One region of the Kosakonia radicincitans DSM 16656 genome, then DNA from elsewhere that is predicted to be linked to it. Evidence: predicted binding sites of a transcription regulator. Region 1 holds the regulator's gene; the other holds the start of a gene.
The links. Region 1 encodes LexA, which represses DNA repair genes until DNA is damaged. Its sites were predicted from a motif close to TNCTGTATGTACATACAGNA; they were not measured.
Positions count from the first base shown of each region.

Region 2: Y71_RS18015 (DNA translocase FtsK 4TM domain-containing protein) is a predicted target of LexA. The motif match lies at 4,418-4,437, and genes of this name have one in related genera.

Region 1 covers NZ_CP018016.1:5,443,793-5,449,808, forward strand. The annotation lists gene zur (zinc uptake transcriptional repressor Zur) at 200-715, shown strand; gene Y71_RS26165 (CsbD family protein) at 820-1,029, opposite strand; gene dinF (MATE family efflux transporter DinF) at 1,194-2,528, opposite strand; gene lexA (transcriptional repressor LexA) at 2,606-3,220, opposite strand; gene Y71_RS26180 (diacylglycerol kinase) at 3,329-3,697, opposite strand; gene plsB (glycerol-3-phosphate 1-O-acyltransferase PlsB) at 3,830-6,016, shown strand, end outside.
Region 2 covers NZ_CP018016.1:3,726,477-3,732,492, reverse strand. The annotation lists gene cydC (heme ABC transporter ATP-binding protein/permease CydC) at 1-513, opposite strand, end outside; gene cydD (heme ABC transporter permease/ATP-binding protein CydD) at 514-2,280, opposite strand; gene trxB (thioredoxin-disulfide reductase) at 2,396-3,361, opposite strand; gene lrp (leucine-responsive transcriptional regulator Lrp) at 3,885-4,379, shown strand; gene Y71_RS18015 (DNA translocase FtsK 4TM domain-containing protein) at 4,500-6,016, shown strand, end outside.

The DNA.
Region 1 (6,016 bases):
GAAAATGAAGCTAAATTGCCGGAATACCCGTAAGTACCCGGAGATTATTGTTTTAAGTGATGACCATCACTATTTATAGATGACGGAATCCATTTCGGGAAGCGATCCAGAGAAATGGAGATTGCTGGCCACGATCTCGGCGTTTTCGACAGGACATGGTAAAGTGTATGGCTTGTATTTCCCCAACCGGAGAGCGCCTATGGATAAGACCACTTCGCAAGAGATGTTAGCGCAGGCTGAAAAGCTGTGCGTGCAGCGCAACGTGCGCCTGACTCCCCAGCGTCTTGAAGTGTTGAGATTACTCAGCCTGCAACAAAGTGCCATCAGCGCGTACGATCTGCTCGATCTGCTGCGTGAAAGCGAACCGCAGGCCAAGCCGCCGACGGTGTATCGCGCTCTTGATTTCCTGCTGGAACAAGGGTTCGTACATAAAGTCGAATCAACAAACAGCTACGTGCTGTGCCACCTTTTTGACCAGCCGACGCACACATCCGCGATGTTTATCTGCGATCGCTGTGGTTCGGTAAAAGAAGAGCAGGCGGAAGGCGTGGAAGATATTATGCATGCGCTGGCGGCAAAGATGGGCTTTGCTCTGCGACATAATGTCATTGAAGCTCACGGCTTATGTGCAGACTGTGTCGAAGTGGAGTCCTGCCGTCATCACGACCATTGCCACCACGACCACACCGTGCAGGTGAAGAAAAAGCCACGTTAATCTTTTGAGCGGGACGATAGATAAAACAGCTGGAGGGGTGGTACATCCTTGTACCTTCGGGCAGGGTAGCCTTAGAGGGTTAGCACAATGAGGAGATGTGCAGGCTACCAGCGGTAGTCGTTACGCGTTTCCCAATCTGTAACTTCTTTCTCCGCCTGGTCTTTGGCATAACCGTAACGCTCCTGGATTTTACCTACCAGCTGGTCACGTTTACCTTCGATGATGGTCATATCATCATCGGTCAGTTTGCCCCATTTTTCTTTAACAGTGCCTTTGAACTGTTTCCAGTTACCGCCGACTTCGTCTTTATTCATCGTTGACTCCTTATCGTTCGGTTAAATATGTATTCGTTCTGCTGAACGTACTGATTATTGTAGTTAAGGATTCCGGCAATCGATTTTTATTCGGAATCTTTAACCGTCGAGATGATTAAAAACAGCATAAGCGAGACGAGGGAACAGGCAAAAGCCTGGCAATATCAGGAAGGATTCGCGTCGGAAAACCAGCTGCCATTACGCCAGTGGCGACGCCACAGCCAGGCAAGCGTAAGCCCGCGCAGGGCGAGAAAGACGGTCAGCGATAGCCATAAACCGTGATTCCCCAACACCGGAACCGTCAGCAGCGTGACAGCAAACCCGGCAGCGGCAATCGCCATACTGTTACGCATCTCCGCTGCGCGCGTGGCGCCAACAAACATGCCATCCAGCAAGTAACACCACACGCCCACCAGCGGCAGAATCACTTGCCAGAATAGGTAATGCCCGGCGAGCGTCTGCAAGGCAGGAAGCGAAGTCAGCAAGGCAATAATGTTGTCGCCTGCCAGCGCATAAATCGCCGCAAAGAACAGCGCCACCAGCCCGGCCTGGCGGCACGCCGCTCGCCAGACTTCCATCAATTGACTGCCGTCGCGCGCGCCGTAGGCCTGCCCGGAATGCGCTTCGACCGCGTAGGCAAAACCATCCAGCGCATACGCTGTAAAGGTGAGAAACATCATCAGCACCGCGTTAGCGGCGACTGTCTCGCCACCAAGACGCGCGCCCAGTACGGTGATTGAGCCAAAGCAGAGCTGCAAGAGCAGCGAGCGCAGCATGATATCGCGGTTAAGCGCTAATAAGCGCCGCATACCGCCGCGCCAGGCATTTTTCAGCGCTGGCAGGGTGATGCCGCGCATCACCAACACGCGGTGCACCATCAGCAGACCGATGGCGAAAGTCGCATACTCAGCCACAACGGTGGCGAGCGCTGCCCCCTGCACATTCATGTGCAGACCCATCACCAGCCACAGGTCGAGAACAATGTTGAGGAGGTTCCCTACCACCAGCAGGATCACCGGAGCACGGGCATACTGCACGCCCAGCAACCAGCCGAGTAATACCAGATTTCCCAACGACGCTGGCGCACTCAGCCAGCGGATATTAAGAAAGCGCCGCGCTTGTTCCAGCACGGCTTCGCTCCCACCGGTGATGTGCAGCGCTAGATCGATGAGCGGCGTACGCAGCAACATAATTCCCCCGCCAGCCAACAGCGCCAGTAGCAGCGGTTGTACCAGCGCGCGCGCCAGCGCAGGTGCGTTTTTCGCGCCAAACGCCTGTGCCGTAAGACCGGTTGTGCTCATCCGCAAAAACAGCAGCAGCATAAACAAAAAGCTGGTAGCCGTTGCGCCAATCGCCACGCCGCCGAGGTAAACAGGGCTATCCAGGTGCCCGACCACGGCGGTATCCACCAGTCCCAGTAACGGAACAGTGATATTGGAGAAGATCATGGGCAGCGCAAGCCGCCACAGTGCTCTGTCAGATGCATTCAGCAACGGCATGGCAGTGTCGAATCAATGGGGGAAAAGTGTATTACGCAGCGCCACGGTATTCTGTGTCGCTGCGAAAAGAACAGGCGTTAGAGCCATGTACCATTACGGATGACGCCAACCGCCAGCCCTTCAATGGTGAAGTTTTGATCGCGCAGATCGACGACGATCGGGGAAAACTCGCTGTTTTCCGGCAGCAGTTCGACGGTGTTACCCTGTTTTTTCAGACGTTTCACGGTAACTTCATCATCAATACGTGCGACGACCACCTGGCCGTTACGCACGTCCTGCGTTTTATGCACTGCGAGCAGGTCGCCGTCCATAATACCGATGTCTTTCATCGACATACCGCTGACGCGCAGCAGGAAATCCGCGTGAGGCTTGAAGAGATCGGGATCGACCTGATAGTGACCCTCGATATGCTGTTGCGCCAGCAGCGGTTCACCCGCAGCAACGCGGCCAATCAGCGGTAAACCGATATCCTCTTCTTCTTCCAGCAGCAGACGCAAACCACGCGATGCGCCGGAGACGATTTCGATAACCCCTTTGCGCGCAAGCGCTTTCAGGTGTTCTTCAGCCGCATTTGGGGAACGGAACCCCAATTGCTGTGCGATTTCCGCACGCGTTGGTGGCATACCGGTTTGGGTGATGCGATCGCGGATGAGATCGAACACCTCTTGCTGCCTGGCCGTTAATGCTTTCATCCCGCCCCCTGGGTGTATATACAGTTATGCTGTGAGTATATACAGTCAAAGGCGATTTTGGAACCAAATTTAAGCAAAAAACCAGGGAGTTATTGATTTCTGGAAGCGTTATCGAAAATGCGACCAAAGAAGCGAGATCCAGGTAAACAGCGCCAGCAGGATCGACATCAGCACTGCCGCCGATCCCATATCCTTCGCCCGACCGGAAAGTTCGTGAAATTCAGAACCAATTCGGTCTACGACAGCTTCAATTGCACTATTTAGGATTTCAACAATCATTACTAGCGACACCGAGCTAATCAGCAATACCCGTGTGACCGTGTCAATGTCCAGCCAGCAAGCAATAATGATAGCTAAAACAACGGCTACCAGCTCCTGACGGAAGGCGGCTTCATTGATCCATGCAGCGCGAACGCCCTTCCATGAGTAACCTGCTGCTTTAATGATTCGGGTAATTCCGGTGGTATTATTGGCCATGAAAAGAACCTTTTTATGTAATAAACGTCAATGTCTACATCAGCGTACTGAGGTACAACAGAAATTACGTGCGCTTTCTGATATTCTTGCGGCGCAATGGCACTATTATTAACCAGAGGCTTTTCATCTTTTATGTCCGGTTGGCCACGAATTTACTACAAATTACTGAATTTACCATTAAGTGTACTGGTAAAAAGTAAATCGATACCTGCAGAACCTGCACAGGAACTGGGTCTCGATACTTCACGTCCTATTATGTACGTGCTGCCTTATAACTCTAAGGCAGATTTGATGACGTTGCGTGCTCAGTGTCTGGCGCACGAACTGCCCGATCCCCTGGAACCCCTGGAAATCGACGGCGTATTACTGCCGCGTTTCGTGTTTATTCATGGCGGGCCGCGCGTGTTTACCTATTACACGCCAAAAGAAGAGTCCATCAAACTGTTCCACGACTACCTGGATTTACACCGCAGCCATCCGGATCTGGATGTGCAAATGGTGCCGGTATCGGTGATGTTTGGCCGCTCTCCGGGGCGTGAAAAAGGCGAGATTAATCCGCCGCTGCGCATGCTGAACGGCATCCAGAAATTCTTCGCGATCTCCTGGCTTGGCCGCGATAGCTTTGTGCGCTTCTCGCCGCCCGTCTCCCTGCGCCGCATGGCGACCGAGCACGGCACCGATAAAATTATCGCGCAGAAACTGGCGCGTGTGGCGCGTATGCATTTCGCGCGACAGCGTCTGGCCGCCGTTGGGCCGCGTCTGCCGGCGCGTCAGGATCTGTTCAATAAGCTGCTCTCTTCTAAAGCGATTGCCCGTGCGGTCGAAGACGAAGCGCGCAGCAAAAAAATCTCTCACGACAAAGCGCAGCAAAACGCTATCGCGCTGATGGAAGAGATTGCCGCCAACTTCTCGTACGAAATGATCCGTCTGACCGACCGTATCCTCGGCTTTACCTGGAACCGTCTCTATCAGGGGATCAACGTGCACAACGCCGAACGCGTGCGCCAGCTTGCGCACGACGGCCATGAGATTGTCTATGTGCCCTGCCATCGCAGCCATATGGACTATCTGCTGCTCTCATATGTGCTCTATCACCAGGGGCTGGTGCCGCCGCACATTGCCGCAGGCATCAACCTGAACTTCTGGCCCGCCGGGCCGATTTTCCGCCGCCTGGGCGCCTTCTTTATTCGCCGTACCTTTAAAGGCAACAAACTCTACTCCACTGTGTTCCGCGAATATCTGGGCGAACTGTTCAGCCGCGGTTATTCGGTTGAGTATTTCGTCGAGGGTGGTCGTTCACGTACCGGCCGTTTGCTGGACCCGAAAACCGGTACGCTGTCGATGACCATCCAGGCGATGCTGCGCGGCGGTACGCGCCCAATCACGCTGGTACCGATTTATATCGGTTATGAGCATGTGATGGAGGTGGGCACCTATGCGAAAGAGCTGCGCGGCGCAACCAAAGAGAAAGAGAGCCTGGTGCAGATGGTGCGCGGGCTGAGCAAGCTGCGCAATCTGGGGCAAGGTTATGTGAACTTCGGTGAACCCATTCCGCTGATGAACTACCTGAATCACCATGTTCCGGAGTGGCGCGAATCTATCGATCCCATCGAAGCGATTCGCCCGGCATGGCTGACGCCGACGGTAAATAACATTGCCGCCGATTTGATGGTTCGCATTAACAATGCCGGTGCGGCCAACGCCATGAACCTGTGCTGTACGGCGCTGCTGGCATCGCGCCAGCGTTCATTGACGCGCGAGCAGTTAACCGAACAACTCAGTTGCTACCTCGAACTGATGCGCAATGTGCCTTACTCGCCGGATTCAACAACGCCTGCCGCCAGCGCGGACGCGCTTATCGACCACGCGTTGCAGATGAATAAGTTCGAAGTCGAGAAAGACACCATCGGCGATATCATTATTCTGCCGCGCGAACAGGCAGTATTGATGACCTATTACCGCAACAACATTGCCCACATGCTGATGCTGCCGTCGCTGATGGCGGCGATCGTGACCCAGCATCGCGCCATCTCCCGTAGCGATATTCTGCGCCACGTTGAGCTGCTCTATCCGCTGCTGAAAGCCGAGCTGTTCCTGCGCTGGGAAAAAGCCGAGCTGGCGGAAGTGCTGGAAAACCTGACGCAAGAGCTGCTGCGCCAGGGCTTAATTACTGTCAAAGACGATCTCCTGAGCATCAACCCGGCCCATTCGCGGACGCTGCAACTGCTGGCCGCCGGTGCGCGCGAGACGTTACAGCGCTATGCCATCACCTTCTGGCTGCTTGGCAACACGCCGTCAATGAACCGCAGCACGCTGGAA
Region 2 (6,016 bases), 1.7 Mb from region 1:
CAGCATGATACCGCCGAGCATCAGCGCCAGAGAGACATCCAGAACGCTTAAACCGACCATCACCACAATGATGACCACCAGTGCGCCGACCAGCGGAGAGATGACGCGCAAATAAAGATGGTCGAGTGTATCGACATCGGCTACCACCCGGTTCAGCAATTCCCCCTGGCGAAAACGCGCCAGCCCGGCAGGGGAGAGGGGTAACAGTTTGCTGAAAGTGGCGACGCGCAAATGTTCCAGTACGCGGAAAGTGGCCTCATGGCTGACCAGACGCTCAAAATAACGTCCGGCGGTACGGGTAATAGCCGCGCCACGAACCCCGGCCGCAGGCAGCATATAGTTAAAACTGTAAAGCCCGGCAACGCCAACGACCGCAGAGGCCGACAGGAACCACCCGGAGAGCGTTAACAGCCCGATACTGGCCAGTAGGGTGATAATCGCGAGGATCACGCCCAGCAGCAACATCCATTTGTGGCGTTTATACAGCGCGAGATAAGGTAACAAAGCACGCATTTAAATCTCCTCCTGGCGGTGGGCGAGAAGGTCGGCAAACGTTCCCTGCGCCGTTGAAAGTTCCGCATAGCTGCCTTGCTCAATGATCTTGCCATCCTGCATCACCCAAATGGCATCCCATTCGTTCAGATTTTCCAGTTGGTGAGTAACCATCAACGTGGTTTGCTGGTGGGAAGATTCAGTCAACGCCTGCATAACCCGTTGCTCACTATGGGCATCCAGGCTGGCGGAAGGCTCATCCAGCAACAGTAATTTGCACGGTGAAAGTAGCGCACGGGCTACGGCGACACGCTGCGCCTGACCAACAGAGAGGCGTACGGCCTGGTCGGCAGGCTGCGTTTCCAGCCCTTCCGGCAACAGAGGTAAAAATTCGCTGACCCAGGCTTTATCCAGTGCCGTTTGCAGTTCAGCAGCGCTGGTATTTGGCCGCGCCAGCAGGACGTTTTCCCGTAACGTGGTTGCCGGAAGCTGTGGGTTTTGCCCCACCCAGCTTATCGCTTCGCGCCAGCTATCCGGCTCAAGCGCGCTCAGCTCAATCCCATTTACGCGCAGTGAGCCCTCATAGGGCAAGAAACCAGAGAGAACATTAATCAGTGAGCTCTTACCGGAACCGCTTTTACCTACCACTACCACACGTTTTCCGGCGGCAAGAGTGAAGTTGAGCGGCCCGGCGAGTTCTGCGCCTTCGGCAGACTTTATTATCAAATTGCTTGCGGTGAGTGTGACAGGCTCATCGCTTGCTAACCGGGTTTCACCGCGTTGTGGCTGAGCCAGCGGTGCTTCCATAAACGTTTTTAGGCTGTCGGCAGCGCCGATAGCCTGCGCCTTGGCATGATAGAAGGTACCCAGATCGCGTAGCGGCTGGAAAAACTCCGGTGCCAGCACCAGAGCAAGGAAACCGGCGAACAGCGTAACGCCGGTGCCATAATGACCAAAATTCAGCTCGCCGAGATAAGAGAAGCCGAAGTAGACCGCGACCAGCGCAATCGATAGCGAAGCGAAAAACTCCAGCACGCCGGAAGATAAGAAGGCCAGACGCAATACTTCCATAGTCCGGCTACGGAAATCCTGAGATGCGCGACGGATACTCTCGGTTTCCGCTTCACCGCGACCAAAGATACGCAGCGTTTCCATACCTCGCAGGCGATCAAGAAAATGACCGCTCAAACGCGCCAGCGCTTTAAAGTTACGGCGGTTAGCATCGGCGGCCCCCATTCCAACCATCGCCATAAACAGCGGGATAAGGGGAGCTGTACCGAGCAAAATAAGCGCGGCGGCCCAATTGACGGGGAATAAAGTGAGAACTATTAACAGCGGCACGCTGGCCGCAAGGGCCATCTGCGGTAAATAGCGGGCATAGAAATCGTGCATATCGTCAATTTGTTCAAGTATCAGCGTTGCCCAGCTCCCGGTGGGTTTACCCTGAATCCAGGCCGGACCCGCCTGGTGCAGGCGATCCAGCACTTGTCGACGGATTTCAAAACGAATGTGCGCCCCGGCATGAAATCCCACCCGTTCACGCAGCCAGACAACCCAACTACGCAGGATGAAGATCAGCACCAGTAAAGTGAAGGGTAGCAGCAACGCCTCACGCGGAATATTTTCCATAATCATATGATTAAGGATGCGCGCCAGTATCCAGGCCTGCGCCACAATCAGTGCGCCGCTGACCACGCCGAGAAGGCGGGAAAGCATTAACCAGCGGCGGGAAATAATGCTTTGCTGTTTCAACCAGCGAGTGAGTTCTTGTTGACGGGTTTTATTCATTGCGCGCTTAGCAGGTGAAGTTATCGGAATTTTTAGCTTGCGCAATGTTACATCGGGGCAAAAATAAAGGCGACTTATAGTCGCCTTTTTTACCTTTGTTACTGACTTGTAAAGATTATTTACTTTCAGCCAGCCCATCGAGATAGCGTTCCGCATCCAGAGCCGCCATACAGCCCGTGCCCGCAGAAGTGATCGCCTGACGGTAGATATGATCCATAACATCACCAGCGGCAAAGACGCCCGGAACGCTGGTTTGCGTGGCGTTACCGTGAATACCGGACTGCACCTTGATGTAGCCATTTTCCAGCGCCAGTTGACCTTCGAAGATGCTGGTATTTGGGCTGTGGCCGATAGCCACAAACAGCCCCGCAACGTCCAGTGACTCCACGTTGTCTGCATTTTGCGTATCACGCAGACGCAGACCCGTGACGCCCATCTGATCGCCGGTGACTTCTTCCAGAGTGCGATGAGTATGCAGCACAATATTACCGCTCTCTACTTTATCCATCAGACGCTTAATGAGGATTTTTTCCGCACGGAAAGTATCGCGACGATGGATCAGATGCACTTCAGAGGCGATGTTGGCCAGATATAGCGCTTCTTCAACGGCAGTATTGCCGCCGCCAATCACCGCCACTTTCTGATTGCGGTAAAAGAAACCGTCGCAGGTTGCGCAGGCGGAAACGCCGCGACCTTTAAACGCTTCTTCCGAAGCCAGCCCCAGGTAACGCGCAGACGCGCCAGTCGCGATGATAAGCGCATCGCAAGTATATTCGCCGCTATCGCCAGTCAGGCGGAAAGGACGGTTTTGCAAATCAACGCTGTGGATGTGATCAAAAATGATTTCAGTATCAAATTTGGTGGCATGCTCATGCATGCGTTCCATCAGCAGCGGCCCGGTCAGATCGTGCGGGTCGCCCGGCCAGTTTTCCACTTCAGTGGTGGTGGTGAGCTGGCCGCCTTTTTCCATCCCGGTAATCAGCACTGGCTGCAGGTTTGCGCGTGCAGCATAGACCGCAGCGGTATAACCGGCAGGGCCTGAACCAAGGATGAGCAGCTTACTGTGTTTGGCCGTACCCATGAGATCCTCGTTGTTGTTTGGCAGACATTGAGCTGAATTGTAGGGAATTTAGCGTCGTAAAAAAAGGGCGCGCCAGTTTTGTTAACGATATGTGTAATAGAAATGACCGATGACGTGGGGGGATTTAGGCCAGAAATATAATAATTTCTACTGAAAATCGGCCTGTTATAAGGTGATAAAGTGAGGATTAGAGAGTGGTGTTGATGAATATCTGGCATGTTGTACTAAAAAAAGATGTTTTGCTTTGACAATCCCCTGCGCATTTGCGAAAACATCAAAAGAAGAAAAAAGCAGTGTTTCGCGCGTGATGCAAACTTACGCACGTAAATGCCATTTTTTACCGGGCTAGTGAAATCTACGCATGGCGTGGACAGACGCCATTCGTGATATCGATAGCTGCCTTTGGCAACGGTCTTCTTAATATTGCCTCCGCAATGCCGTAACGCGACGGGCAAAGACTCTGAACAGTGAAGTGCACAGGGTCAAGACAGGAGTAGGGAAGGAATACAGAGAGACAATAATAATGGTAGATAGCAAGAAGCGCCCAGGCAAAGATCTCGACCGCATTGATCGTAATATTCTGAACGAACTGCAAAAAGATGGGCGTATTTCCAACGTCGAGCTTTCTAAACGAGTGGGACTTTCCCCGACGCCGTGCCTTGAGCGTGTGCGCAGGCTGGAAAGACAAGGATTTATTCAGGGCTATACCGCGCTGCTAAATCCGCATTATCTGGATGCATCACTTCTGGTATTTGTTGAGATTACTCTGAATCGTGGCGCGCCCGATGTGTTTGAACAATTCAACGCCGCTGTGCAAAAACTTGAAGAAATTCAAGAGTGTCATCTGGTTTCAGGCGACTTCGACTACCTGTTGAAGACGCGTGTACCGGATATGTCGGCCTACCGCAAACTGTTAGGGGAAACCCTGCTGCGTCTGCCGGGCGTAAACGACACCCGCACATATGTGGTGATGGAAGAAGTTAAACAGAGCAATCGTCTGGTAATTAAGACGCGCTAATACGGAACAGGTGCACAATCGCTGTTTTTTGATTACACTCCTGTTAATCCATACAGCAACAGTGCCGGGGAGACCCGGCGCTGTTGTCCGTTTTAGCATCAAGGACCTGGAGAGCCTGTCTTGAGCCAGGAATACACCGAAGACAAAGAAGTCACACTGACCAAGCTTAGCAGCGGGCGCCGACTCTTGGAGGCGTTGCTGATCCTCGTTTCACTTTCTGCCGTCTGGTTGATGGCAGCGCTCTTAAGTTTTAACCCGTCTGATCCTAGCTGGTCGCAAACGGCCTGGCATGAACCTATCCATAATCTGGGTGGTGTGCCCGGCGCATGGCTTGCCGATACGCTGTTTTTTATTTTTGGCGTTATGGCCTACACCATTCCGGTGATCATCATTGGCGGCTGCTGGTTTGCTTATCGTCACCGCGCCAGTGAAGATTACATCGATTACTTTGCCGTATCGCTGCGCATGATTGGTGCGCTGGCATTGATCCTGACCTCCTGCGGTCTGGCCGCGATTAATGCCGATGATATCTGGTATTTCGCCTCCGGCGGGGTGATTGGCAGTCTGCTAAGTACTACGCTGCAACCTCTGTTGCGCAGCAGCGGTGGTACGCTTGCGCTGCTCTGCATTTGGGCCGCCGGGTTGACCCTATTTACCGGCTGGTCGTGGGTCACCATCGCCGAGAAAATCGGCAGTGTCATCCTTAATATTCTGACCTTCGCCAGTAATCGTACCCGCCGCGATGACACCTGGGTTGATGATGACGAGTACGAAGACGATGAAGAGTACGAAGAGGAAAAACCGCGAGAGTCGCGCCGTGCTCGTATTCTTCGTGGCGCGCTGGCACGCCGTAAGCGCGTGGCTGAAAAATTTGTCAACCCGATGGGGCGTAAAACCGACGAAGCGCTGTTCTCCGGTAAGCGGATGGACGATGAAGAAGATGAGATCGCATACAGCGCTCGCGGTATGCCGGCGGATGCTGATGACGTCCTGTTCTCCGGGCATCGCGCTACGGAAGCTGAGCAGGAGTACGATCCACTGCTGAACGGACACAGCGTCACTGAACCGGTAGTGGCAGCCGCAGCAGCGACAACCGCCACTGTGCAGGCCTATGCGGCACCTGCTGAACCTTACGTCCCCGCAATGCAGCAAGATGTTGAATGGCCGTATGCGCAGGCACCAGCAACTCAGGTACCACCGCAAGCGCCTTATCAGCCAGAGCAGTATGTCGAAGCTGCTCAGGAGGTCCCGTATCATTCCCCTCAGCATGCACTCCCCGAGTGGCAGCAACCTGCCGCAGAAGCTGTATGGATGCCGGATGCACCGGTAGCGCCACTGCCGCCGGAAGAAGAGGTTTATGCTCAGCAACTGCAGGAACCGTTGCCATGGCAAAGCGAACCGCAAATCGCACCGGCTCCGGAACCGATAATCACGCCTGAACCTGCACCGGTCGTTGAAGAAGTAAAACAGACTCGTCCGCCGCTTTACTACTTTGAAGAAGTGGAAGAGAAGCGTGCGCGTGAGCGTGAACAACTTGCCGCCTGGTATCAGCCAATTCCGGAGCCTGTTGTTGATGAACCCGCAGCAAAACCTGCTGTTTTCTCTGCGCCATCGGTTGCCGCGGTTGATCCATCTGT